Regions from separate parts of the Noviherbaspirillum agri genome, predicted to be linked through region 3. Evidence: predicted binding sites of a transcription regulator. Region 3 holds the regulator's gene; each other region holds the start of a gene.
The links. Region 3 encodes FNR, which switches genes on or off when oxygen is low (the NO sensors DNR and NnrR bind a similar motif). Its sites were predicted from a motif close to TTGATNNNNATCAA; they were not measured.
Positions count from the first base shown of each region.

Region 1: ACYVIA_RS21450 (hemerythrin domain-containing protein) is a predicted target of FNR. The motif match lies at 6,305-6,318, and genes of this name have one in related genera.
Region 2: ACYVIA_RS18975 (hemerythrin domain-containing protein) is a predicted target of FNR. The motif match lies at 1,519-1,532, and genes of this name have one in related genera.

Region 1 covers NZ_BAAGWA010000022.1:3,530-11,574, reverse strand. The annotation lists gene ACYVIA_RS21485 (response regulator) at 1-526, opposite strand, end outside; gene ACYVIA_RS21480 (Spy/CpxP family protein refolding chaperone) at 744-1,229, shown strand; gene ACYVIA_RS21475 (NAD(P)/FAD-dependent oxidoreductase) at 1,363-2,718, opposite strand; gene ACYVIA_RS21470 (universal stress protein) at 2,920-3,345, shown strand; gene ACYVIA_RS21465 (Crp/Fnr family transcriptional regulator) at 3,385-4,068, shown strand; gene ACYVIA_RS21460 (hypothetical protein) at 4,147-5,463, opposite strand; gene ACYVIA_RS21455 (DUF2249 domain-containing protein) at 5,463-5,702, opposite strand; gene ACYVIA_RS21450 (hemerythrin domain-containing protein) at 5,699-6,145, opposite strand; gene ACYVIA_RS21445 (NAD(P)H-dependent flavin oxidoreductase) at 6,486-7,706, shown strand; gene ubiU (ubiquinone anaerobic biosynthesis protein UbiU) at 7,782-8,045, shown strand, end outside.
Region 2 covers NZ_BAAGWA010000015.1:17,651-25,695, forward strand. The annotation lists gene ACYVIA_RS18970 (HD-GYP domain-containing protein) at 1-999, opposite strand, end outside; gene ACYVIA_RS18975 (hemerythrin domain-containing protein) at 1,026-1,436, opposite strand; gene ACYVIA_RS18980 (hypothetical protein) at 1,574-1,822, opposite strand; gene ACYVIA_RS18985 (tRNA-uridine aminocarboxypropyltransferase) at 1,728-2,405, shown strand; gene ACYVIA_RS18990 (6-phosphofructokinase) at 2,578-3,798, shown strand; gene ACYVIA_RS18995 (SRPBCC family protein) at 3,875-4,627, opposite strand; gene ACYVIA_RS19000 (methyltransferase family protein) at 4,933-5,394, shown strand; gene ACYVIA_RS19005 (hypothetical protein) at 5,456-6,067, shown strand; gene ACYVIA_RS19010 (MYG1 family protein) at 6,218-7,153, shown strand; gene ACYVIA_RS19015 (hypothetical protein) at 7,269-7,484, opposite strand; gene ACYVIA_RS19020 (thioesterase family protein) at 7,504-7,947, opposite strand.
Region 3 covers NZ_BAAGWA010000011.1:110,198-118,242, reverse strand. The annotation lists gene ccoG (cytochrome c oxidase accessory protein CcoG) at 1-1,196, shown strand, start outside; gene ACYVIA_RS17280 (FixH family protein) at 1,229-1,762, shown strand; gene ACYVIA_RS17275 (hypothetical protein) at 1,984-2,223, shown strand; gene fnr (fumarate/nitrate reduction transcriptional regulator Fnr) at 2,397-3,152, opposite strand; gene ACYVIA_RS17265 (hypothetical protein) at 3,658-4,065, opposite strand; gene ACYVIA_RS17260 (alpha-ketoacid dehydrogenase subunit beta) at 4,098-5,096, opposite strand; gene ACYVIA_RS17255 (thiamine pyrophosphate-dependent dehydrogenase E1 component subunit alpha) at 5,108-6,073, opposite strand; gene ACYVIA_RS17250 (GAF domain-containing protein) at 6,270-7,613, opposite strand; gene ACYVIA_RS17245 (pyridoxamine 5'-phosphate oxidase family protein) at 7,610-8,045, opposite strand, start outside.

The DNA.
Region 1 (8,045 bases), on a different contig from region 3:
CATGTTCCACGAAGATCTTCAGAAGGCGGAACTCCGCGCCCGACAATGCCACTACGACGCCGTCCGGATTGACGAGGTGGCGTGCCGTGAAATCCATCGTCCAGCCGGAAAAGCGCACCTGCTGTGGTTCCGGACCTTGCATGTTCGGCGGCAAGGAATGTGTCCGGCGGAGCACGCTGCGGATGCGGGCGAACAATTCGCGCGGCTCGAAGGGCTTCGGGAGGTAATCGTCCGCGCCCATTTCGAGGCCAATGATGCGGTCGAGTGGCTCGCCGCGCGCCGTGAGCATGATGACGGGGATGGTGGAGCGCGTGCGGAGATTGCGACACAGGGTCAGTCCGTCATCTCCGGGCAGGTTCAGGTCGAGAACGATCAGGTCGACACGGTGTTCATCCAGTGCTTTCCACATGGCCTTGCCGTCAGCTGCGATGAGTGCCCTGTAGCCGTTCTTCTCCAGGTATTCGGCGAGAAGAGTGCTGATTTCACGGTCGTCATCGACGACAAGGATTTGGGAAGGCGTTTCCATGGGCGAATTATGAACGGGTTCAGGAGAGGGAAATTTGGCAAATTGTATCGCGGTGTTGCTACCGGCTTGCGCGATACAAGACGATACAGAGAGGGGGCTTCCCGATACGTGTTGCTACAACATTCTTCTTCAGCGACACGCTGCCGATACACAAACGCACCATCATGCAAACCGTGCGAGGAGCACTGTGAAGCACTGAACTTTAGTAAAGGAAAACATGATGAGCATCTTACGTAAGCGTTTGTTGATCGGTCTCATGGCAGCTGGACTCGGGGCCGGCTCTGTTGCGGCAATGGCCGCCAAGCCCGATTGCGGAGGCATGGGCGGGCCGATGGCCTATGGAGAAAGCGGACGTGGCGGTGAGGGCATGAAGGAGCGCATGAAAGCGCGGATGGAAAAGCGCGCAGCCGAGTTGCATGACAAGCTCAAGCTGAATGCGGCCCAGGAGGAGGCCTGGCGAAACTACATCGGGAAGATGAAGCCGGCCGAAATGCCAGCACGACCCGATCGTGCCGACATGGCCAAGCTCAGCACGCCGGAACGCATGGAGAAGATGCAGGCGTTCATGCAGGAGCGGCAAAAGCACATGGAGGCGCGCATCGCGGCAACGAAGGAGTTCTACGCTGCCCTGACGCCGGAGCAGCGGAAGATCTTTGATGAACAGTCCCTCGGCAGGCATGGCCGCCGCGGGACGCGCGGTTAATCCAAGGGAGGTCCATCATCATCAGCGCGTCCGGACGCACAAGCACCCGGACGCTGCCCCAGCCCGTGCGGTGTCTTCCTGGCAGGCGAGTGGCAGCGAGAATCCGCTGCCAATTACTGGCAAATGCGGGCCCTCAGTGCAGCTTGATGCGTGGATTGCGCACACGGTTAATGGTTTCCGCCCATGTGGAAAGCCAAGTGTGGAACCAGCCGTTGACGGCGATCTGGTGATGCTTGTGGAGCCACCAGTACATCCATTTGGCGATATGTCCCTCGATAAAGACGGATCCCTGCGCAATGGCGCCCATCAGGCTGCCAACCGTGCTGTAGTGTCCGAGCGAGACGAGTGAGCCGTAATCGCGGTAGGTAAAGTCCAGCAGCGGTTTACCCTCTAACATCCGGGCAAGGGACTTTGCCAGCGTGGTTGCCTGCTGGTGTGCCGATTGCGCCCGAGGAGGTACATTGAGTTTGCCGGCTTCCTGTGGGCAGGCTGAGCAATCGCCGATGGCGAAGATCGATGGTTCGCGTGTCGTCTGCATGGTGCGCTGAACGACGAGCTGGTTGATACGGTTGGTTTCCAAGCCGTCGATGTCTTTCATGAAGTCCGGCACCTTGATGCCGGCAGCCCATACCACGATTCCGCTGGGAATGAATTTGCCGCTGGCCATCCGAACACCTTCTTTTGATACCTCTACTACCTTCTCGTTCGTGTGTATTTCGATGTCGAGGCTACGCAATTCGCGTGCTACGGCGGCAGAAAGGCGCTCCGGGAGCATCTGCAGCAGACGCGGTGCGGCATCGACGACAACGATCTTCAGGTCCCGCTCCGGGTGAAAGTTCGCCAGCCCATAACTGGTCAGAATTTTTGCGGTCATGTGCAGCTCGGCCGAAAGCTCCACTCCGGTCGCGCCACCGCCGATGATCGTCACGGTAAACCGGCCTTCGCCCGGTCCCTTCGCGCGCGCCTGTGCACGAAGGCAGGAATTGACCAGGCGTTGATGGAAGCGCTGCGCCGCGACCGGCGAGTCCAGCATGATGCTGTGCTCCTTTGCACCCGGCGTGCCGAAGTCATTCGTCTGGCTGCCCAATGCCAATACCAGCGTGTCGTAGCGAACCGACTGCCGCGGCAGGAGCAGTTCACCCTCTTCATCATAGGCAGGGGCGAGATAGATCTCTTTTTGCCCGCGGCAGAGCCCGTCCATGCGGCCGAGGCGGAAGGTAAAGTGGTTGTCCCGCGCCAGTGCCAGGTACTCAAGTTCGTCCGAATGGCTGTCCAGCGTACCTGCTGCGACCTGGTGAAGCAGCGGCTTCCAGAGATGAGTGCGAGCCGCATCGACCAGAATGACATGCGCCTTGTGCGTTTTTCCGAGCCGTTTGCCGAGACGCACGGCGAGTTCGAGACCGCCGGCGCCGCCGCCAACAATCACAATTCTGTGCGCAGGCGCGCCTGACAGCTTTTTCAAACAAATCTCCTTGGTCAAAAGTGGCATGCGGGCGAGGGGAGGTCGATCGCGGGTGCGGATTCTATTGCAAAAAGTTCATCATGCTGTCGTATCGTTGTGGAGGTGAAACACTAAACGGTGCCTGCGGCCAACGTTCTGGAGTAAACTGCGTCCCGTTTGATAATCTGCTCAAAAGCCTGTGCGGTAGCTGGTGAGCGAGCCTGCATGAATCGCTTTACAGGAAATCCAATGAAGATTCTGATTGCGGTAGACGGCTCGAAGTACAGTACCAAGGCAGTCAGGCACGTCGTCAAGCATTTGAACTGGTTCCAGGGAACACCGGAGCTACATGTTTTATATGTGCAGTTGCCGATTCCTCCAGGTCGCGCGCGCTCCTTTCTGGGCGTCGAAGCAATCGAGAGTTATTACCAGAAGGAATCTGAGGCAGCGTTGGCTCCGGCCGAGAGAATCCTGCGCAAGCAGGGCCTGCCTTTCAGAGCAGGCTTCAAGGTTGGTAGTATCGCCGACGAAATCCAGGCTTATGCCAGCAAGCACAAGATCGACATGATCGCCATGGGATCGCATGGCCATGGTGTGCTGCAGAACCTTGTCATGGGTTCAGTAGCGACGAAGGTACTGGCGCTAACCAAGGTGCCCGTTCTGATCGTGCGGTAGACTCGAGTCAAGACCAAAAAATTTTCGGAAACTGCATCAATGTGTCCAGCCAAAATCAAAGTTCACGATTTCCTTTCGCGCCTGCCCCTTTTTAATGAAATTGCGCCGGCAGAACTGGACAAAGTTGCTGCATCCGTAAGTGAAATGCATGTGACCCGCGGCGAAATCCTGTTTCGTCGCGGCGATCCTTGCCTCGGTTTTCACATTGTGATCTATGGCCAGGTGAAACTCGCGTTCACGTCGGCCGATGGCAATGAAAAGGTGGTTGAGATTATCGGTCCGGGCTTCAGCTTCGGCGAGGCGGTCATGTTTGTGGAGAAACCGTACGTCGTGACTGCGCAGGCGCTCGCCGATTCGATGCTGCTGCATGTGCCCAAGAGCGCCGTGTTCCAGGAGATCGAGCGGGATCCGAAATTTGCACGCAAGATGTTGGCAGGGCTGAGCCGGCGCCTGCATGGGCTGATTTGTGACGTGGAAGCGTATTCATTGAGTTCCGGCACGCAGCGAGTCATCGGCTATCTGCTCAAGTCGGAAACGCCGTCCGACGGCGATCAGATCACTCTGCAGGTGAGCAAGACGGTGTTGGCATCCCGGCTGAATCTTACGCCAGAGCACTTCTCTCGCATCCTTCACGACTTGGCGGCCAAGCAGATGATTCAAATCGACGGCCGCACCATCACGATCCTCGATATCGAAAAACTGCGCGCGTACGAAGGGCGTTAGCGCGGATTTGGTCTGGCTGGCATCAACGGTGCAGTCGGCCTGAAAAACTCTTCCAGGAATGGAAAAGACGCGACGGCATCATGTTGTCGTCGCGTCTTTTTGTGGCGCCTGGCTTGCCATCATACGGTGGTAGACGCGGGCAGCCTTCATCAGGTTCATCCACAGCCATGCCGATGAGACGGCAAACGCAATTCCCGCCAGCGATGCCAGCCACCTGGGATATACGACGCTGGCAAACAGAAGCGACAGCGCTAACAGGTGCACCCGGAACTGCTTTTGTGCTACCGCATCCGGGAGAATCTGCTTGACGTTCGGTGCTTTTGCACAGCCTCCCGTCAAACGGTTTTGCAGGTGATACCACACCAGGAACGGCACGATCTTGTAAAGCATGCCGTTGATGACCGAATAGCCGAAGCCGACAATAAACAGTACCCCGAGCGCCAGCGGATAACCGGCGTGTCCAGAGACGGAGGGAAAAAGAACGCCTGTGAACCAGACCGTGGAACAGGCGAGCAGGCTGCCGAGCGACGTGCGCCAGAACATTGTCGTCGCATCCGGCGTTGCCCGCTTTCGTTGCCACAATAAATAGAACGTCGTGCAGCAGAACGCGACGTAGCTGCAAACCAGTGTTGCGGCAAATATGCGCTGCCAGATGCCGGTTTGTGTCGATGTCAGGAGACTGGTTGCCGACCAAAGCACGAGGAGCAGGAAAATCGCCTTGGTGAACCATCGTGTAATGATGCGAGGGTAGGTCGGCGTGACCTGAAACATCGGGACGACCTGATAGGCGACACCGGCAACCAGCAATCCGACCCACCCGAGCAAAGCCCACGCGGCGTGCAGATCGGTAATCTGCATCAATGGCAGCGGCAGCGGCCAGGCAAATCCGCTAGCGGCGGTGGCGCCGAGGGACACGGCGATACCCAACGAAGTAAGCGCAAGGCGAATCGCTGTCAGCATGTCGCTGCCTTGCTGAACGCGCAGTGCGCCTCGCAGTCCGGCAAACACCAGCCAGCCGAAGGCGGCCAGCAACATCGGGATTGCAAGCTTGAATAAAAGAGGTGCGCTTGTAAGAAAACCAGCTACAAGCGCGAGCGTACCGAGCACGAGCAATGCATGGGTCGCGCCGGCTGTCTGGCGGGAGTAGGGGATGACGACACCAGCCACGACCGGCAGCATCTGCAACAGTGCGCCGATCATGCACATGGCGAGGAAGCCGAGGGTTAACAGGTGCGTCAATCCAAGGGTGACCGGAGACCAGCGCGAGACGAATGCGTCCGATCCATGCCACAGGAGCAGGAGCGCCGCGACAATTGCGAATAGCGGTGCTGTCAGGAAGAACCGCAACGGCACCGACAGGGGCGGCGTTTGCTCGAACGTCAGGATGCGTTGCATCAGCTCTTGTCTTTTTCCCAGATCAGGACTTCGTACAGATAATCCTCACGGCTGCTGGTCTGGTATGCGTAGCCATTGTTCTCGAGGATTCTATAGAGCGGTAACGGTTCTCTACCAATTACCACGCGCAGACGTTGTCCCGATGCCAGACGGCTGAGGGCATCGAGAACTCTTTCAAGAGGTTCAGGTGGTTCCAGGCCGCATACGTCGATCTGGACTTCATTTTCATTCAAGCTCATGCCGCAGCGCCGATCTCGTTCATTGCACCGATGATGTCAGGTTGCTTTCCTGACAATACGCGGTCCGACATGACGTAAAGAATGCTCTCTTCCTTCATGTTGTGTTGCTGCATCATGGTGTTGAGGGTGTCGGAATTGCCGAGGAAGTTGTCGACGTCCTGCTGCTCAAGTGCTTCCTGCAACAGAGCGAGGATGGAACGCATCTGCTGATGCTCCATGCGCATCACGCTCGTCGGCCCCTGCGTGCTACCTGTCGCCGCCTCGAATTCCGGAAAGAGAACTTTCTCTTCCATGGTGAAATGCCGCTCCAGCGCACTGCTGAAGTCTTTCAGCGAAGCTTCTGCCTCGGCCCACTGCTTCTTGACTACACTGCTTTCGGCACTTGCAAAAAAGTCATCGCAACGCTTGTGGTCGGTTGCCAAGTACCCGGTAATGGTCTCCATGATTTGCCTTTGTTTATCAAACGGCGCCCATTGTTACATTGGGAGCATTTCAATTTCCTTGACCTGTGTTAAGGATTTCTTGGCTCCCTGTAGCGTAAAGTTCGCTTAAAGTGCTAAAAGGGAGCACAGTGCGGGATTTTATTGTCAAGTCTTTGTTGCTTGACTGAGATCAAACAAATTGCATATAGCTTTTGCTACATTCGCTCGTTGCTTTTGAGTGCGCCTCGGATGATTGAAACTTCGCGCCGCTCATGCCTCATTTCCCGCCTCCTACGCCTCCCTCGGGCCAGAGGGGGCAGCGTAACGGAAGCGGTCGCCGGCTGCTTCCGCAAGACTCAAATTGAAACTCGGAAGGACCGCTGTGCTGCAGACTGCTTTTAGACCACTTATTGTCAGGGGAAAATCCCTGCTTCCGATTGTGCAGGGCGGCATGGGGGTCGGCGTTTCCGCGCACCGGTTGGCGGGTACGGTTGCCAGCCTGGGCGGTGTCGGCACCATTTCCAGCGTTGACCTGCGTCGCCATCATCCTGATCTCATGACGCAAACCGGCAAGTCGCGCAACAAGGCGTTGATTGATCGCGCCAACCTGATTGCGCTGGACCGCGAGATCAAGGCCGCCAAGGCGCTTGCAGACGGGATCGGCATGGTCGCCGTCAACATCATGCGTGCCGTCGCCGAGTACGCCAACTATGTTCGCCAGGCTTGCGAAAGCGGCATCGACGCGGTCGTCGTCGGCGCCGGTCTTCCACTGGACCTGCCCGAGCTGACCACTGAACACCCCAACGTCGCTCTGGTGCCGATTCTCTCGGACGTGCGCGGCATTTCGCTGATCATGAAGAAATGGATGCGCAAGAACCGCCTGCCGGATGCGATCGTGATCGAAAATCCAAAGTTTGCAGCAGGCCACCTCGGCGCAGCCAAGGCGGAAGACGTCAATAATCCGAACTTTGCGTTTCCGGCTGTCCTCGAGGGCACGCAGGAGCTGTTCAAGGAGCTCGGCATCGAGCGTGAGCGTATTCCGCTGATCACGGCGGGCGGCGTGCATACGCATGAGCAGGTGCAGGAACTGTTCGCAATGGGTGCCGACGCCGTGCAGCTTGGTACTGCCTTTGCCGTCACCGAGGAAGGCGATGCACATATCAACTTCAAGAAGGTGCTGGCTGAAGCGAAGCCGGAAGACATCGTCACCTTCATGAGCGTTGCCGGCCTGCCGGCGCGCGGCGTGAAGACGCAGTGGCTCGCGAACTACCTCGACAAGGAAGAAAAGCTGATGCGCAAGGCCGGGCCGAAACCGTGCACGGTTGGCTTCGACTGCCTCGCGCAGTGCGGTCTGCGCGATGGCATCGCCAAGTCGGGACAGTTCTGTATCGATACGCAGCTCGCGTTTGCGCTGCAGGGCGACGTCAAGCGCGGCCTGTTCTTCCGCGGTTCCGAGAAGCTTCCGTTCGGCAGCGAGATCCGTTCCGTGCGCGAGCTGATCGACTACCTGCTCAACGGCGTGCGCCCCGCGAAGGCCGGCGATTCGCTGCCTTCCTCGACGACCGCTTTTGCACCGGCCTAGGCGAGAGCGAGAAACCGGGAACACTCAGATCGATTTAACTTTCATTTAGACGTTGTGACGGAATCAAACACTCAGATGGAATTGGTTTGCCCCGCCGGAAGTCTGCCGGCACTCAAATCGGCAGTCGACAATGGTGCCGATTGCGTTTATCTCGGCTTTCGTGATGCAACCAATGCCCGCAACTTCGCTGGGCTGAACTTCGACGACAAGGCGATTGCCGAAGGCATCCGGTATGCGCATGACCGGGGCCGCAAAGTATTGCTCGCGTTGAATACCTATCCGCAGGCTGAAAACTGGACGCCATGGCGTACTGCCGTGGATCGCGCTGCACAGAACGGG
Region 2 (8,045 bases), on a different contig from region 3:
ATGCAATGATGCCCAGGTGTTCACGGTTTCGAGGCCGGGCACCATGGAAAGTATCTGGTGCGTGTAATAGGGATGCTGCTTGATGATCAGCATTTCTTCCGGTGTCAGTTTTCCTGGCTTGTCGAGAATGGCCGACGGCATGGCCAGCTTTCCGATATCGTGCAGGTAGCCGGCAACACCGACCAGCGTCGTCTCCTGACCGGAAAGGTCAAGCCGGACCGCCAGTGCCTCGCTTGTCGCCGCGACGCCGCTCGAATGCGTCGCCGTGAAAGAACTGCGGTAATCGATGATTTTCCCGAAGATGCGGGATAAACGATGCAGCTCTTCCAGGTCGAGCGGGACGGTCGAGCCACCGAAGCGGCGCTTGAGTATCTGTTCCTTGTGCCGGCTCACCAGATCTAGCCAGAATGACTCCTTCTGCGAAACCGACTCGAAGGCCTGCGCGGCAAGAGGGTGAAACAACCTGGGCGAACTTGCTGCAACGGTTTTTCGGATTGACGCAGCGTGCTGCAGAATCTCGCTGTCGCTGCAGGGGGCTACGGCAATGCCATCTGCCATGCGAAGGATGTGGCCGGACATGGGAACGGCCTCGCCGGCAGCTTCGCTCCCGCGGCCATCGTCCCAGTCCACGTGATGGAAGCGGATCGCGTCTGCGGCACGCGCAAACGGAGAGAAGTCGCGCAACATCAGGTAACCCTCGACGCCATGGCGATGCACGTCATCCGACGGCTGGCTTGCCAGATCGCTTGTCAGCGCCGCATCGAGCAAGCCCATCCAGGCCGGTGAGCATGCGGCGGCAAGGTCGTGCAGCGCGCCGGCAATCAGCACATCCTGCGTTTTCTCCCTGCTGAAGCCGAGCTCTTCTGCAACGCAGGAGGCAATATAGGCGACGCGCAGGTGGTGTTCGGAGATCGCCGGATGCAGAAAATCGATCGCGCGGGCAAGGCACAGCACCATGTCGAACAGGTTGACATCGAATCCGCTTTGCGCCGTCGTCATGATGTGAGTGCCTGGTTAAAACGGTATCAGCTTGCTTCGACGACCGGATAAAAATCGGTGTCTTCGCGGCGCATCCGTTCGTACAGGACTTTCAGCACGCTGTTTGCATCCGAGCGGAAGGCTTCCGGGTTCTGCGATACCGTGAACGGCGTGTTCCAGCGGCGCGCAAAGGCGAGATAGGCCGATGCAATCCCCGTCATCTCATCCTGGAACCGTTTCCCCATGCGCGCGAGCTGGGCGTTGCCGGTGTTTTCGAGCGCCGGGTAGAGCAGCTTGTCTTCGACTGCAAGGTGCAGCTTGATTGTCGAGCTCATTGAAATGATGGCCTGCGATATGTCGGCCGCATTGTCGCGGATGCCGCTCTTGACGAGCGTTCGTAAAGTTGCGATGCCATTGAGGATGTCAACGTGTTGCTGCTTGAACTTGTCGATGTTCATGTGGGCTCCCTGCAGATTGGTCCGATTGGGTGTGAGGACACGCACGGCTCGAGTGATGTGATGCACTCGCCGCTTGAAAATGCTGATGTGAATCAATTCTAGCGAGAACGATTTAAACATGCAAATAAAATGAATGTTTAAATTAGCAGGGCTGCGCCGAAGGGAATCGACCCGATTCCCTTCATGGAAAAGGGCTGTTCTACAATGCGATGCGGCGCCAACGCCATCATCGCCATGCATTGCCGGAACGGCAACGGCACATGTGCATCAATCACTTCTCCGAAGAATCCGGTGACCGAAACATCCCAAGCCAAACGACCTCGCTGTACGACCTGCCTGCGTGCGCAGACCTCCTGCATCTGTCGCTGGATCAGACCGACTGCCAATGTACCCGAGGTGCTTCTTCTGCAACATCCGATGGAAGTGGCCAATGCAAAGGGCAGCGCGCGGTTGCTGCACCTGAGCCTGAGGCGCAGCCGGCTGGAGACCGGCGAGGCATTCGATGCGCATGTGCTGCATGCACTGCTATATGCAGCGGCACCACGATCGGACGATGCGTTGCCGGGCAGTGCAGAAAGCACGAAGTATCCCGTGCTGCTGTATCCGGACACGCCCGATTGCCGGTCACTTCAAATATGTCCGCCGCCGTCGCTGGATGCCGCTGCCATTGCCGATCTGGAAAACGTGCGTCTTGTCGTGCTCGACGGAACCTGGCGCAAAAGCCGCAAGATGTTGTACGCCAATCCTTTGTTGCAGGCATTGCCGCGCCTCGCGCTGCAGGGCATGCCCGCCTCGCGCTACCTGATTCGCAAGGCGCATGGCGAGCACCAGCTCTCGACGCTGGAAGCGAGCTGTCACGCGTTGACGCAGCTGGAAGGCGATGCGCTGAAGTACCAGCCGCTGCTGGATGCGTTTGACGGCTTCGTCGCCCAGCAAATGGCATGCAGGGAAATGCGCAAGCCTGCATGAACAGGCGGGCAGTGCTTTTCTGCCCGACTTGATCCAGGATCATTCATCCCGACGAAAATTTCATCCATACTGGAAGCCGGTTCGCTGTTCAATGCTGATAGTAGGCTATTGAAAGACTGCAAGCTCGGCCCGCTCGCGTTGTTTTTCAACAGGCTGATAAAGGAGGAGTGCGATGCATTCTGGAAAAATCCTGGTCGCGCAAGGCGGCGGCCCCACCGCAGTCATTAACCAGTCCCTGGTCGGTGTGACGCTGGAAGCGCGGCGCTTTCGCAATGTCGAGCTGGTGTACGGTGCACGCCATGGCGTGCGCGGCATCATCAACGAAGACTTTGTCGACCTGACGCAGGAGACCAGCCACAACCTGGAACTGGTCGCCAGCACACCGGCTTCCGCATTGGGATCCACGCGTGACAAGCCGGACGTCAAGTATTGCCAGGAGATCTTCCAGGTTTTGCGTGCGCACGAGATCGAGCAGTTCTTCTACATCGGCGGCAACGACTCGTCCGACACCGTGCGCATCGTCAGCATGGAGGCAAAGAAGGCGAACTACCCGCTGCGCTGCATCCATATCCCCAAGACGATCGACAACGACCTGGTGGGCAACGACCATACGCCGGGCTTCCCGTCGGCCGCGCGTTTCGTCGCACAGGCCTTCGCCGGGGCCAACCTTGATAATGCTGCGCTGCCAGGCGTCTATGTCGGCGTGGTGATGGGACGTCATGCCGGCTTCCTGACCGCCGCTTCTGCACTGGGCAAGAAGTTTCCCGACGATGGTCCGCACCTGATCTACGTGCCGGAGCGCATCTTCGTGCTCGACAAGTTCCTCGCCGATGTGAAGCAGACTTATGAGCGGTTCGGCCGTTGCGTGATCGCCGTATCGGAGGGCATCCACGATGCTTCCGGCGCGCCGATCGCGACCCTGCTCGCCAAGGATTTGGAGCACGACGAGCATGGCAATGTGCAGCTTTCCGGCACGGGAGCGCTGGCCGACCTGTTATGCGAGGAGATCAAGGCCAGGCTGAAGATCAAGCGCGTGCGCGGCGATACCTTCGGGTACCTGCAACGTTCCTTCATCGGCTGCGTATCCGACGTCGACCAGCGCGAAGCGCGCGAGGTCGGCGAGAAAGCCGTGCAGTACGCGATGTGGGGCAACCGTGATGGTTCGGTCGCGATCAAGCGCACCGGTTTTTACTCCGTCGACTATGAATTGCTCGAGCTGGATGCAGTCGCCGGCAAGACGCGCGTACTCGACGATGAATTCATCGCCGAAAGCGGCACCGACATCACCGATGCCTTCCGGCTGTATCTGCGCCCGCTGCTGGGATCGAGGATGCCGGATGCCTTTCGGCTGCGCGCGACGCCTGTGCCGAAGTTGCGCAACGGGGCAGGCTGAGCAGCATGCCGCATGGCAGAGGGCGCGACGCGCGATTGGCCGGGCCGCGCCATGGGATCCGGCGCCCCAGTGTCGATCAGGCGCCGCGATTCTGCTGTTGCTCCTGAGCGTCCCGCTTTATCGCCTGCTCCATCCCTTCGGCGGCGTTGCTGTCCTGTTCCGGTGCTTGTCCGACCCGGCGGGCAGCGTCGGACTGCATGTCGAAGCTTACTTCCTCCGCAATGGAGAACCGTCCGTCCTCGTCTTCGTTACTGGAAGGCTGTGACAGTGCATAGTCGGACTGCGTCGAGCGGGATTGCGTCGATGCGTCCCGCCGGGAAGCGGCGGCCGTGCCGGCGTCGCTGTGCGCCGGTTGCCCATCGCGCACTTCTCCGCGCCAGGCGCCGGTTTCGGCGCCGCGCTCCTCCAGAAATTGCTTTAGCCGAGCCAGGTCCTGCCCGAGGCGTTCGGAAATGGCTGCCGTGCCACTGCCGTCTGCGGCATCCGATGCTCCGGATGTACCCGGTGCATTGTCTGCATCCGTCTCGAGCGTCAGCGTGACGCGTGCAGCCTCCGCCCCTACGGGCTCGACGGCGACCTTGCCGGTGGATGCCGGTCCGCTGGTGTTATGCCATGCGATATAGCGGTCCGGGACCTGCTCCGTGATTTCCGCATCCCATTCCACCTGGCGGTCGGACACCTTGGTGACCCAGTGAAGATGGCTGTCATCCAGTTGCTGCACACTTTCTACGTCCTGCATGAACTGGGGATAATCCTCAAACTGTGTCAGCTGATTGTAGGCAACGCGCGCAGGCACAGCGATTTCTACCGACTGCTGGATTCTGGTCATGATGTCGCTCCTTGTATTGGCCTTGTATTGGCAAGCGCCGTATCCCGATGTTGGCTGCCGAGACCGGCTTCTACGCGTGAGAACACAGGCGGCGCAACAAGTTGCGTCGGTGGAGCAGGCATCCGGCCGTAGTGAAGCGGCTTTGTCCGAAAGCGTTTCATTGGGGTCGCGCTTGCCCGCCTTCCCTGAAGCGCGGATTGTGATAACAGTTATATCGTGGCAAGATGCGGGAACATCCCCCAATTGCTCCCAATTCCAGTAAAGCAGCCCGTGACAGACCATTTCCTACACCGTCGCAATACACGATGAAGCTACTCGAACTACGCATCCCGCCGCTCTTGCTGGTGCTGATCATGGGCATGCTCATGTGGTTTGCGGCAATGCTGCTCCCGGCGGCTGCCATCTCGATTCCATGGCGCACAATGATCACGGTCGCGCTGGGCGCCACAGGCGCAAGCATTGCGCTGGCCGGCGTGCTGGCGTTTCGGCGCGCGCATACCACGGTGAACCCGACCACGCCGGACGCCTCCTCGACGGTCGTCGCGTCGGGCATCTATCGCCGCACGCGGAACCCGATGTATCTCGGCTTTCTGTTCATGCTTGCAGGCTGGGGCGTTTTTCTGTCCAGCGTGGCTTCGCTGCTGTTTCTTCCCTTGTTTATCCTGTACATGAACCGTTTCCAGATCAGGCCGGAGGAGAGGGCGCTCAGAGCGAAGTTCGGGACGCAATATGGTGCCTATATGCAGGAGGTGCGCAGATGGTTGTGACAGAGTCAGTTCGCGGAATGGCGATTGCGGCGCAGGCGTCTTTCTTCAGAAGGCGGAAGCAATGAAATACACGATCAGTGCCGACGTCATCGAATACAACGGCCCAAGCGGCAGCACGGCTTTTGTGTTGTTCGCGGTCTCCATGCCGCTTGCCGCCATTTTCCTGGCCCTGCTGGGTTGGGCGCTTTACGCGGGATTTCCCGTCTGGGGCGCCGTACTGCTCGGTGCGCTGGTCCTGTGTTGCGGATCCGTTGCGGCCCTTTCCGTCGTTTCCTTCCGTGCCGCGCGCGCATTCCGGCTGAAGATCGACAGGAAGCTGCGCCTGGTGACCACCGGGCGCGGAAAGCGGGAAAAGGTCGAGCAGGTCGGCGAGTTCCAGTCGCTCCAAATCGAGAAATCCGCCGCAATCGGCGCAAGGAGCTCGGACGAGCAGTACCACGTCTTTCTGGCAGGAGCGCTTCGTCGCATGCCGCTTGGCATCACGTCGTTGAGCGAGAATGGCGCACGGCAGAAGATTACGCCCCTCGCGCTGTTCCTCGAATTGCCGGTGATTGTTCTGCCGGAGAGCATTGAGGAGGCTATCGCGACCGCAGAAGCTGCGGAAGCACCGGGAGCTGAAGTAGATGCTGCGGCCGACGCAGTTGAAGAAAAGCGCGAATGCGTGCATGCGTAGCAACCTTCCTTTTCGTTAAACAAAGACCGCACGCACACACGCACATGTAAGGGCCGAGGTGGCATCGGACGGCCACGCAGCGGCGCATCGCTTGCTGCGCTACACTGGATTCCCTTGCGGCTTCCCTCGCTTCCTGCTCCCCCATCATTCATGCTTATTGCGACCCACTCCGGAAAATTCCACGCCGACGACGTTTGCGCCGTCGCGGTGCTCGATATCGTTTTCCCCGGATGCGAGCTGATCCGTACCCGCGACCTGGAGCGGATCCGGCAGGCGGATTTCGTTGTTGATGTCGGCGGCGTATGGGACCCGGCAACAGGGCGTTTCGATCATCATCAGAAGGGTTTTGAAGGCGCACGTCAGTCGGGGGTGGAATATGCCAGCGCCGGCCTGGTGTGGCGCGAATATGGCGCGCGCTGCGTGGCACGCATTGCCGAAGCATGTGCCGGCTATGCCGTCCTGCCGGAGCAGGCACGCCAGATTGCGTACGCAATCGACAGCGATCTGATCCAGTACCTCGATATGTCCGACACCGGCGCGGCGCGCAATGCGCCGGGTAGTTATGGTTTGTCTGCCGTGATTTCCGGATTCAATCCGACATGGGTCGACGAACAGCAGGCCGGCGACGCAGCGGAGGAGATGCGGCTCGCGCAGTTTCGCCGCGCAATGGAATTCATGACGGATATCCTCGTCAACGCGGTCAGGTACCGCGTCAGCGGCTCGATGGCAGTGGAACAGGTGCGGCAGGCGCAAGTGCTGGAAGACGGCAAGGTGCTGTTCCTGGAGAATGCTTCACTGCCGTGGTCAACGGTGGTGCGCGTGGAGATGCCGAAAGTGGTGTTCGTGGTCAGCTTCAGCACCGCCGAACAGCGCTACCTGCTGCATACGGTCCCGGCTGCGGCGGACAGCTTCGTCGCGCGCAAGGACTTGCCTGCAGCATGGGCGGGTTTGCAAGGGGAGGAGCTCGCAGCTGTTAGCGGCGTGCCGGACGCCGGTTTCTGCCATAACAAGCGCTTCATTGCGTCCGCCGGCTCCTTCGACGGAGCCATGGCCCTCGCGCGGCTGGCGCTGGCCGAGAGGGCCTGACGTATGATCGACCCGGCCGCGCTTTGTTGAGCTGTTCCCACTTCCCCGGCTTCTCACGCAGGCGGGAAAGGGAAGCCAGAATGCGGCAAATTCATGCCTGATCAGTAGCAGCCTGTCAATGGTGATGCGACCAGTCCAGACCCGGTGAGGCCAGGAAGGATTCCACGGCGTCCTTCTGCCCGGTTGCGTGCTTCATCACTTCACCGCATTTGCAGATGCCGAGATAGGGCTGGATATGGGAGCAGGCGGATACCTTTTGCAGGTAGACGGTGACGGGCTTGGCGCAGGCCTTGCACTTGAACGTGAGCGTGCGTGCGGGTTTGTTGCTCATGCTTTCCTCTGGTTGAAGTTCAGTCGATCCAGTTGACCCTGGAGAATTTGCCATGGAATGCCGGCGGCATCGGCACGACTTTCTTGGTCTTGTAGTTGAAGAAGACGAAGCCGGACTTGGCCATGGCGACCAGCGCATTATCGCGCGGGCGGGTGATGCGGAAGGTGATATCGCCGCCGTACTTGTTGAAATCCATAATGCCCACCTCGAACAGCAACTGGTCGCGTGCGTGCGCTTCCGTGCGGTAGGTCGTTGCGAGGTCGGTGACGATGATCCCGATGCCGTCTTCCTGGCTTTCCTCGATGCCGAATTCGAACAGAAAGCGCGCCCGCGCTTCGGAAATCATGGAAATCATCGAGTCATTGCCGAGATGATTCGCGGCATTGACATCGGTGACGCGTACGGTGAGCTGGGTGGAGTAGTAGTACTGGTCTTCGGGGAAGTCTAGTTTCAGGCGGGCCATGGTGGATCTCGTGGAGTGATGCGGTAATGCGGGGTGAGGGATTTTACCCGTTTGCGCATGAAAATTTCTGCAAATAAATGCATCCCTTGAGCTCGCTT
Region 3 (8,045 bases):
TTTATATCTTCGGCATCGTGCTGTGGCCGCAGGATTTCATTTACCTTGCGCTGCTGCTGATCATCTGCGCCTACGCGCTGTTCCTGTTCACGGCAATTGCCGGTCGCCTCTGGTGCGGCTATTCGTGTCCACAAACGGTTTACACCGAAATCTTCATGTGGATCGAGAACAAGATCGAGGGCTCACGCAGCGCCCGCATGCGGCTCGACAAGCAGCCGATGTCTGCTGAAAAGATTGCGAGGAAGAGTGCGAAGCACCTTGTCTGGGGTGCGGTTTCTCTGTGGACCGGGTTTACCTTCGTGGGATATTTCACTCCGATCCACGAGTTGAGCCAGTCGGTCATGACACTCGGCCTCGGCCCATGGGAATGGTTCTGGATCCTGTTCTACGGTTTTGCTACCTACGGTAATGCCGGCTGGATGCGTGAGCAAGTGTGCAAGTACATGTGCCCGTATGCCCGCTTCCAGAGCTCGATGTTCGACAAGGACACGCTGACCGTTACCTACGACCGGGAGCGTGGCGAGCCGCGCGGCGCGCGGAGCAAGTCGTCGGCAAACGCCAACCTGGGATCGTGTATCGATTGTTCGATGTGTGTGCAGGTATGTCCGACGGGGATTGATATCCGCGACGGCCTGCAATACGACTGCATTGGCTGTGCTGCATGCATCGATGCATGTGATTCGGTGATGGACAAGATCAGTGCGCCGCGCGGGCTGATTCGCTATACCACCGAGAACGCGATCAGCAACAAACTGTCCGCAAAGGAGGTGCGGCGGCGCGCAATGCGTCCTCGCGTGCTGATTTACAGCGCCATCCTGATTCTGATTATTGCAGCATCGCTTGGCTCGCTGTTGACGCGCACGCCGTTGAAACTTGATGTCATCCGCGACCGTGGCACGATGGGGCGCGAAGTGGAGGATGGCATGATCGAGAATGTCTACCGGCTGCAGATCATGAATACCGACGAACGTCCGCATCGTTACAAGATCAGCGTCTCTGGTATCGACTCGATTGCCCTGGCCTCACCCGATGAAGTGGAGCTGGATGGCACGACCTCCCGGGCTGTACCGGTGCGTGTACGCGTCGCGCACGGCAAGGGCGAAAAAGGGTCTAACAAGATTGCCTTCGAGTTGCAGGCGCTTGACGAAGAGCGTTTGCATGTCAGGGAAAAAGCTGTGTTCATCGTGCCGCGTTAAGCGGCCGTTGCAGCATCTCATTGGAGAGCCGTATGCAAGTCAAGACATCAATTCCAGGTAACTCTGGCGACATAAAACCCTGGTACAGACATCCTTGGCCCTGGCTGTTGATGCTGGGGCCGTTTGTGGTGGTCCTCGCAGGGATCTATACGACATGGCTTGCGGTATCGCGGCCTGATGCCTTGGTCGTGGATGATTATTACAAGCAGGGCAAGGCGATCAACCAGGACCTGAGCCGCGACCGTGTTGCGGCAGAAATGCAGCTCGAGGCAGAGGTCCGGTATGATGCGGCGGCCAGCATGCTGGCCGGGACTGTACGGGGGCTTGAAGGGCGTGCTGACAAACTGTCTATCAGCCTCATTCATTCCACACGGCCGGAAAAGGACCTCAAGCTGGTCGCCCAGCCGGACCAGAGCGGCAATTTTTCGGTTGCGCTTCCTATGCTGGATATGGCTCGTTGGCAGATCCTGATCGAAGGGGAGCATCGGGACTGGCGGCTCAATGGTGTCTGGGCCTGGCCGCAGGAACCCCAGATCACGCTCCACCCGATTACCGTTCCACATTGATTAACGCGTGGCGAGAGCAATGGTCTCGCCACGACGTTCGTTTCCTTCCTCTCTGTCCTTCTCGTTCACGACAGAAAATCAACCCTCTCTGCGCATTCCCGGAATCTCGAACATAATTCCCAGTATCGAGAAGTTATGCGTGTGCAAATGTTGTCTGATTGAACGTTTATGATGTACTTTTGCTAAATACATCCGTTTCAAGTTGAAAGGAGGGTAGTGTGATGACGCGACTGTTGATGGTCGTCTTGTGGCCGTCGTTCCTGGTGGCAATAGTCGCAGAAGGTTTCTTCTTTTCCCTCTTTGATCCGAACGACCTGTCGCTTGTGGGCAGTGATATCGATTTGACTCCGATGGCAGCGTATACCATCGGCTTCTTTATCTTCTGGCTATTCTGTTCCCTGGCCAGTATGTTGACGTGTTACCTGATCGGTACACCGAACGAGCGGAACACTCCACTCTAACTCTATTGCATCGGAAATTCGGTTAATGGTTCCGCCCCTGTGCAGGCAAACCCTGCCGGGGAGTGGACTGCCGCTTGATGCGGCAGTTTTTCGAAAATCTGACACAGCGCGTTCCGCCTGACCAGCTGTGAGCGAAGGTCAGGGGGAGCGAGTCCTTCGGCGGGATCCGGTGCTCAGCTGCAGGTACGGGTGCCGGCAGCAACTGCTTTCAGGGTTGCCGTATCGAGCAGTTCCAGTTCGCGGTTATTGACTTTGATCCAGCCTTGCTTCTTGAACTTGGACAGGAGGCGGCTGATGCTTTCAATCGTCAGGCCGAGGTAGTTGCCGATTTCCTCGCGCGTCATGCGCAGCTGGAAGGTCGTCGACGAATACCCGCGGACGGAATAGCGTGACGATAGGTTGGAGAGGAAGGCGGCAAAACGTTGTTCCGCACGCATATTTCCCAGCAGGAGCATAACGCTTTGTTCGCGTGTGATTTCCTGGCTCATCATGCGATGGAAATGATGCAGCAAGGTCGGCATCTCGGCGAAGAGGGCTTCCAGGCGAGCGAACGGGATTTCGCACACTTCGCTATCTTCGAGCGCAATGGCGTTGCAATGATGGCGGTCGGTGCTGATGGCGTCCATGCCGAGCAGTTCTCCCGCCATCTGGAAACCGGTGATTTGCTGGTCGCCGCTTGGATTGATCTGATGCGTCTTGAAATGCCCGAGCCGGATTGCATACAGATTGGTGAACGGGTCGCCCACGCGGTACAGGTGCGTATCTTTCGGCACCTTGCGGCGGCGGCCGATGATCTGGTCGAGCTTGTCCATGTCAGAGGCACCGAGTCCCATCGGCAGGCAAAGCTGATGCATGCTGCAAGCGGAGCAGCGAGTGCGCAAGTCCTGCACGTTGCCTGCGGACGAGGTAGACGGAACCGTCTGGGTCATGTCAGAGAAGTTCATGCGATGCAGAATCATAGTTGTGCTCGTTGTCCAGTTCACATCAAAGCCACAGTGGCCATTCGACTCATTAATTGAGCGAAATCAAGAATAGTGATGCAAATCCCGTACCAAGCACGTATTTTGAAATCAGGGATTGTGAAGCGAGGATTGATTGCGGGGTGCTGTCAGTAGTGCTGACGAACGATCGACCGCTATTTTAAGGCGTATTCGGCTCGCGCAGGACCGAAGGCCATTGAGTTTGGCAGCGTGACAACACAACGTGGCAGCGTATGGCAGCAGCTGCAACGCATTGCGGATTCCCGGATTTGGGAATGGAGTTGGTCTCAATTTCGAGGTTGACGCTTGTAGCCGCCAACCTCGTATCAAGCAGGGCTCTTATTGATTCGGCTGTGCCTTGTTGAACTGTGCCCTTTCCCCGGCCCCCTCCCACAAGCGGGAGAGGGAAGCCAGCGTGCGGCAAATCCATGCCGGATCGGTAATCGGGCTCGAATCAGTCTTTTCTCAAATTGATGAAGATATTCGCGGCAAAGGCAAGGATGCCAAGCGCTGCAAGGATCTCGGCGACGGCAAGGAGGGGGATGAGCTGACGCGATCCGAGCAGGACGAAGGTGAGCGCGAGGGACATGGCGGGCAGAGAAATATTCGTGGCCCAGAAATGGATGCGCGCGAGCCTGGCGGTGCCGGCAGTCGGAAAGACGCTGTACACAAGCCCGGCCAAGGCCATGGTTGCCCATCCGAGCAGATTGATGTGCGCATGGACTGGGCGCAAGGTGAAGTCTTCACTGGCGCCCATGCCAATACCCAGGGCGACGCCGATGATCAGGTAGACCACCGCCAGCTTGAGCCAGATGATGCCGGCGGTGGAGAAGGTGGGATAGATGGTATTTGAGGTACGCATGATGTGTCTCTTCAAGTTGGTTATGACGGTGGTTATGCGATTTGTGCTTCAGCTTTTTGATGGGCAGCCGCCTCGCGGTTCATCATCCTGAGCGCTGCATTGACGATCGTTGCCGGTTGAGGCATGAAAGCCTGCTCCAGTACGTGGCTGGAAGGCGCCGGTGCATCGGGGCCAGTGAGACGGACGATAGGTGCTTTGAGCGTGGAAAACGCGTGTTCGCCAACGATGGCCGCAACCTCCGCACCGACGCCGCAGAGCCGGCTTGCCTCGTGCACGACAAGGACGCGGCCTGTCTTCCGCACGGAGGCGAGAATCGCTTCCTCGTCGAGCGGTTTCAGGGAGCGCAGGTCGATGACTTCGGCATCGACTCCGATGTCCGCCAGCCGGTCCGCCGCCTGCATGCAGGTATCGACCATCTTGGCGTAGGAAATCAGGGTGATGTCTTCGCCGGCGCGTCGGGTGGCCGCCTTCCCGAGAGGAATGCTGTGTTCCCCCTCTGGCACGTCACCCGGCACGTAGCCAAGCGGCATGTCGACGAAAAACAGGACCGGATTGTTGTCGCGGATGGCCGATTTGAGGAGTCCTTTGAAGTCTGCAGCAGTAGACGGCATGACGACCTTGAGGCCCGGGCTGTGCACGAACCAGGCCTCGAGGTTGTGATTATGCTGTGCGCCGACGCCCCAGCCGCTGCCCGTCATTGCGATGACGACCATCGGGAATTCGAACTGCCCGCCCGAGATGTAACGCAGCTTGCCGGCGCTATTGACGATCTCCTCCATGGCAAAGCAGAGGAACGGGGCGAAAAGCAGGTCGATCACGGGGCGCAGCCCGGTCGCGGCTGCGCCAGCCGCGGTGCCTGCGATGATGCCCTCGGCCAGCGGCGTGTTGCGCACCCGCAGTTCGCCGAACTCCCGCACAAGCTCGGGGCGTTTGGTGGCGACGCCCTCACCGAATATCAGTACGCTCGGGTCGCGGCGCATTTCTTCGGCGAGCGCCTGGCCGACGGCTTCATTGACAGTCATTTGTGGCATGGCTTCGCTCCTTATGCGTAGACATCGCTGGTTAATTCGGATAGCGCCGGGAAGGGTGAGTCGCTGGCAAACGTTACCGCGCGCTCAATCACCGCTTCCACCCGTTGCTCCATCTCGACGATGTGCGCCGGGCTTGCTTCTCCTCGTTCGACCAGTCTGTGCTGCATCGCCAGAACCGGATCCCTGGTGCGCCATGCCGCGAGTTCGTCGGGGGCGACGTAGGCCTGGTCATCCGGCTCGAAGTGCCCGCGCAGGCGGTAGGTATAGGTTTCAAGTAGGAAGGGCTTGCCGGTGTCACGGATACGGGCGACGGCTTCAATCGCTGCGGCATGGACGGCCTCAACGTCGTTGCCGTCAACCGTGCGCGCCTCGATGCCATAAGGCGCGGCCCACGCGCTGATGTGGTCGCCGACCATCGTTTCCTTACGGTGAACAAACGCCTGCCACTGATTGTTTTCGCACACATAGAGAATCGGCAGCTTCCAGACCGCAGCCAAGTTGAGCGACTCATGGAAGATGCCTTCGCACGCGGCGCCGTCGCCAAAGAAACAGGCGACGATGCCGTCCTGTTCAAGCATCGACATCGACAGGGCGACGCCGGTCGCGAGCGAGAGTTCTCCACCGACGATTGTGGACGTCAGGATGACGCCAAGGTCTTTGGCGGAAATGTGAAGGGAGCCGCTCTTGCCCTTGCAGTAGCCGGTGCTGCGGCCCATCACTTCGGCCATCATGCGGCCGGGGTCGGCGCCACGCGCGAGGAGGTGGCCCGCGCTACGGTGATTGGTCAGGATGCGATCGGCGGGAGCCAGCGCGCGTATGACGCCGACGGCGGAAGCTTCCTGGCCGACGGCGGTACACGTGCCGGGGAGATTTCCTGCGGCCTGCATGGCCGCAAGTCTTTCTTCATAGGCCCGGATCAGCATCATGCATTCGAGCATGGAGGCCGGGCTGTTGTCTGCATGGTGGGTGCTCATCATCGTCCTTCATCGGAATGGGATAGAGGCTGGGATCGGGCCTACGCAGGTGCGGAGTGCCGAATCGGGACGAAGTCTACTGCGGTGCGCCCGTCGAAAACCGGCGCTTTTTTTACTTAGCGTTTTTTTAAGATTAATTAAGTGAAGTTTTAGGAAAGTGCGGACAAAAACGATGCCTGTCGTCACCGTAAAAACGCCCTCAGCGGGCTGATTCCTGCAGTTGCACCGGCCTGTCGACGCGCAGGCGAAAGCGGCCGCGTCCTGTTTTTTCAATGCGTACCGGCGCATTCCGTTCGATGAGGCGCTTGCTTAGCAGAATGAGGCGCGCTTCGAGATTGTCGCTGACATCGGGGAGGCGAAGACGGCTGTCCAGCCGCAATTCGCGGTTCGTGAATTCAGTGCGCTGCTTCTCCGCAAAATCCCGCAGCAGCGTCCAGAAGATGGATCCCGCCACACCCTTGATCAGGTAGTCGTCGCCAAGAAAGACGCTGTCGTTTTCCGGGTAATGCCGCACGAGCAGGGGACTGCCGGCGGGCGTTGAAATCGATGCACGGGCGGGCGGACTCTCGTCGCCGATATCGGCGGTGTGCTGGAGCAGGTGCATCGCCATGCCGAGCTGGCCGGCCAGGCTGACCAGCGCGTCTTCGTCATCGTAGGTAAAACGCAGATCCAGCGGGCTCTCGACGTAGAGCACACCGATGAGGCGCTGCGCCACCGAAATCGGCACGGCGAGCTGGCTGCGCGATTCGGCAAGGCCCGGGAAGGGGATCTGCGTTTCGAGCGCACTCGCCCAGTCGCTGTGTGCCGTGCTTTCGCGGATGGCCCGGCCATAGGCATACTCGGAATTCATGTGACCGATGCGAATCGGCGTACGCTCCCGTGCCGCCACGCCGATGATGCCTTGCCCCAGCGGGATCTCCGACCCCACGCCGGATTGCTCATAGCCGATGCTGGCGACGGTGTAGAGCCGGGCGCTTGGTGCGTCCAGCATCAGGAGCATGGCGTGATGGATGCCGAACTGGCGATCGAGGCAGGCCAGGGTTTCAGACAGGAGCTTGTCGAGGTCGCCGCACACGGCAAGCCTTTCAGCCGTCGTGCGCAGTGCCGCAAGGAGATTGCGCTCCTGGGGCGGGGGGGGCATCGATTTGCCTGGGATCGCCTGGATATCAAGGACACGGCACACGTCGGCGCCCAGCAAACGGAAAACGCCGCTCATGCCGGTGTGCGATGCAATCCCGGCCAGCTTGGCCTTCATGCTTTCGAACAGCGGACCGGCGGTCTCCGTGCGCAGGTATTCCAGGGAAAGGCGATACTGCGTGACGGTCACCGGGCTGGTCACCATCAGGGTCGCCCTCGGATTGGCCATCATGTTCTGGCGCGTCTTGTTGAAGAACTGGTAGGAGAGGGCGACATGCTCGCCGTCGACGAAATGGACTTGGGAGAGGTAGGCGGCATTGGGCGTCCCGTCGGGGGCGGCGGTTGCCATGATCCCGGGGATCACGCCCTCGAAGCACTCGCGGATGGCGCCGAGCTTGATGTTCATGCATGCCCCTTGAGAGGTTCGCCCGCTTTAGGTCCCGGAGTTTGAGAGAACGCGGCGGCTGGTGTAAAGCTCAGGCTGACGATCTCCTCGGGAGGAAAGGCGAGCAGCGTGAGGATCTGTGCCGCTGCAAAGCCCAGCGGCTGGAGCTCCCGCGAAAATGCGGCGCAGTAGCGCTCGATAAGGACGAGGTCGTCGCTTGAGGGCGTGCCGATGACGGCGCCGGTTCCCTTGAGCTGGACCGTACGGTGCGTTGACGGCTCACTGAACACCACGGCAATCGAACCGTTGTTCCTGATGCACTGCAGCACGGGAGCAGCCTGGATTGCAGACACAAAGACAGTGACGCGCCGGCGATCCGGCGAAATCCTGCAACCCGTTCCGCGCACCAGGGTTGGGATATTGTCCTGGCTGCATGCGGCCACGCACATCGAA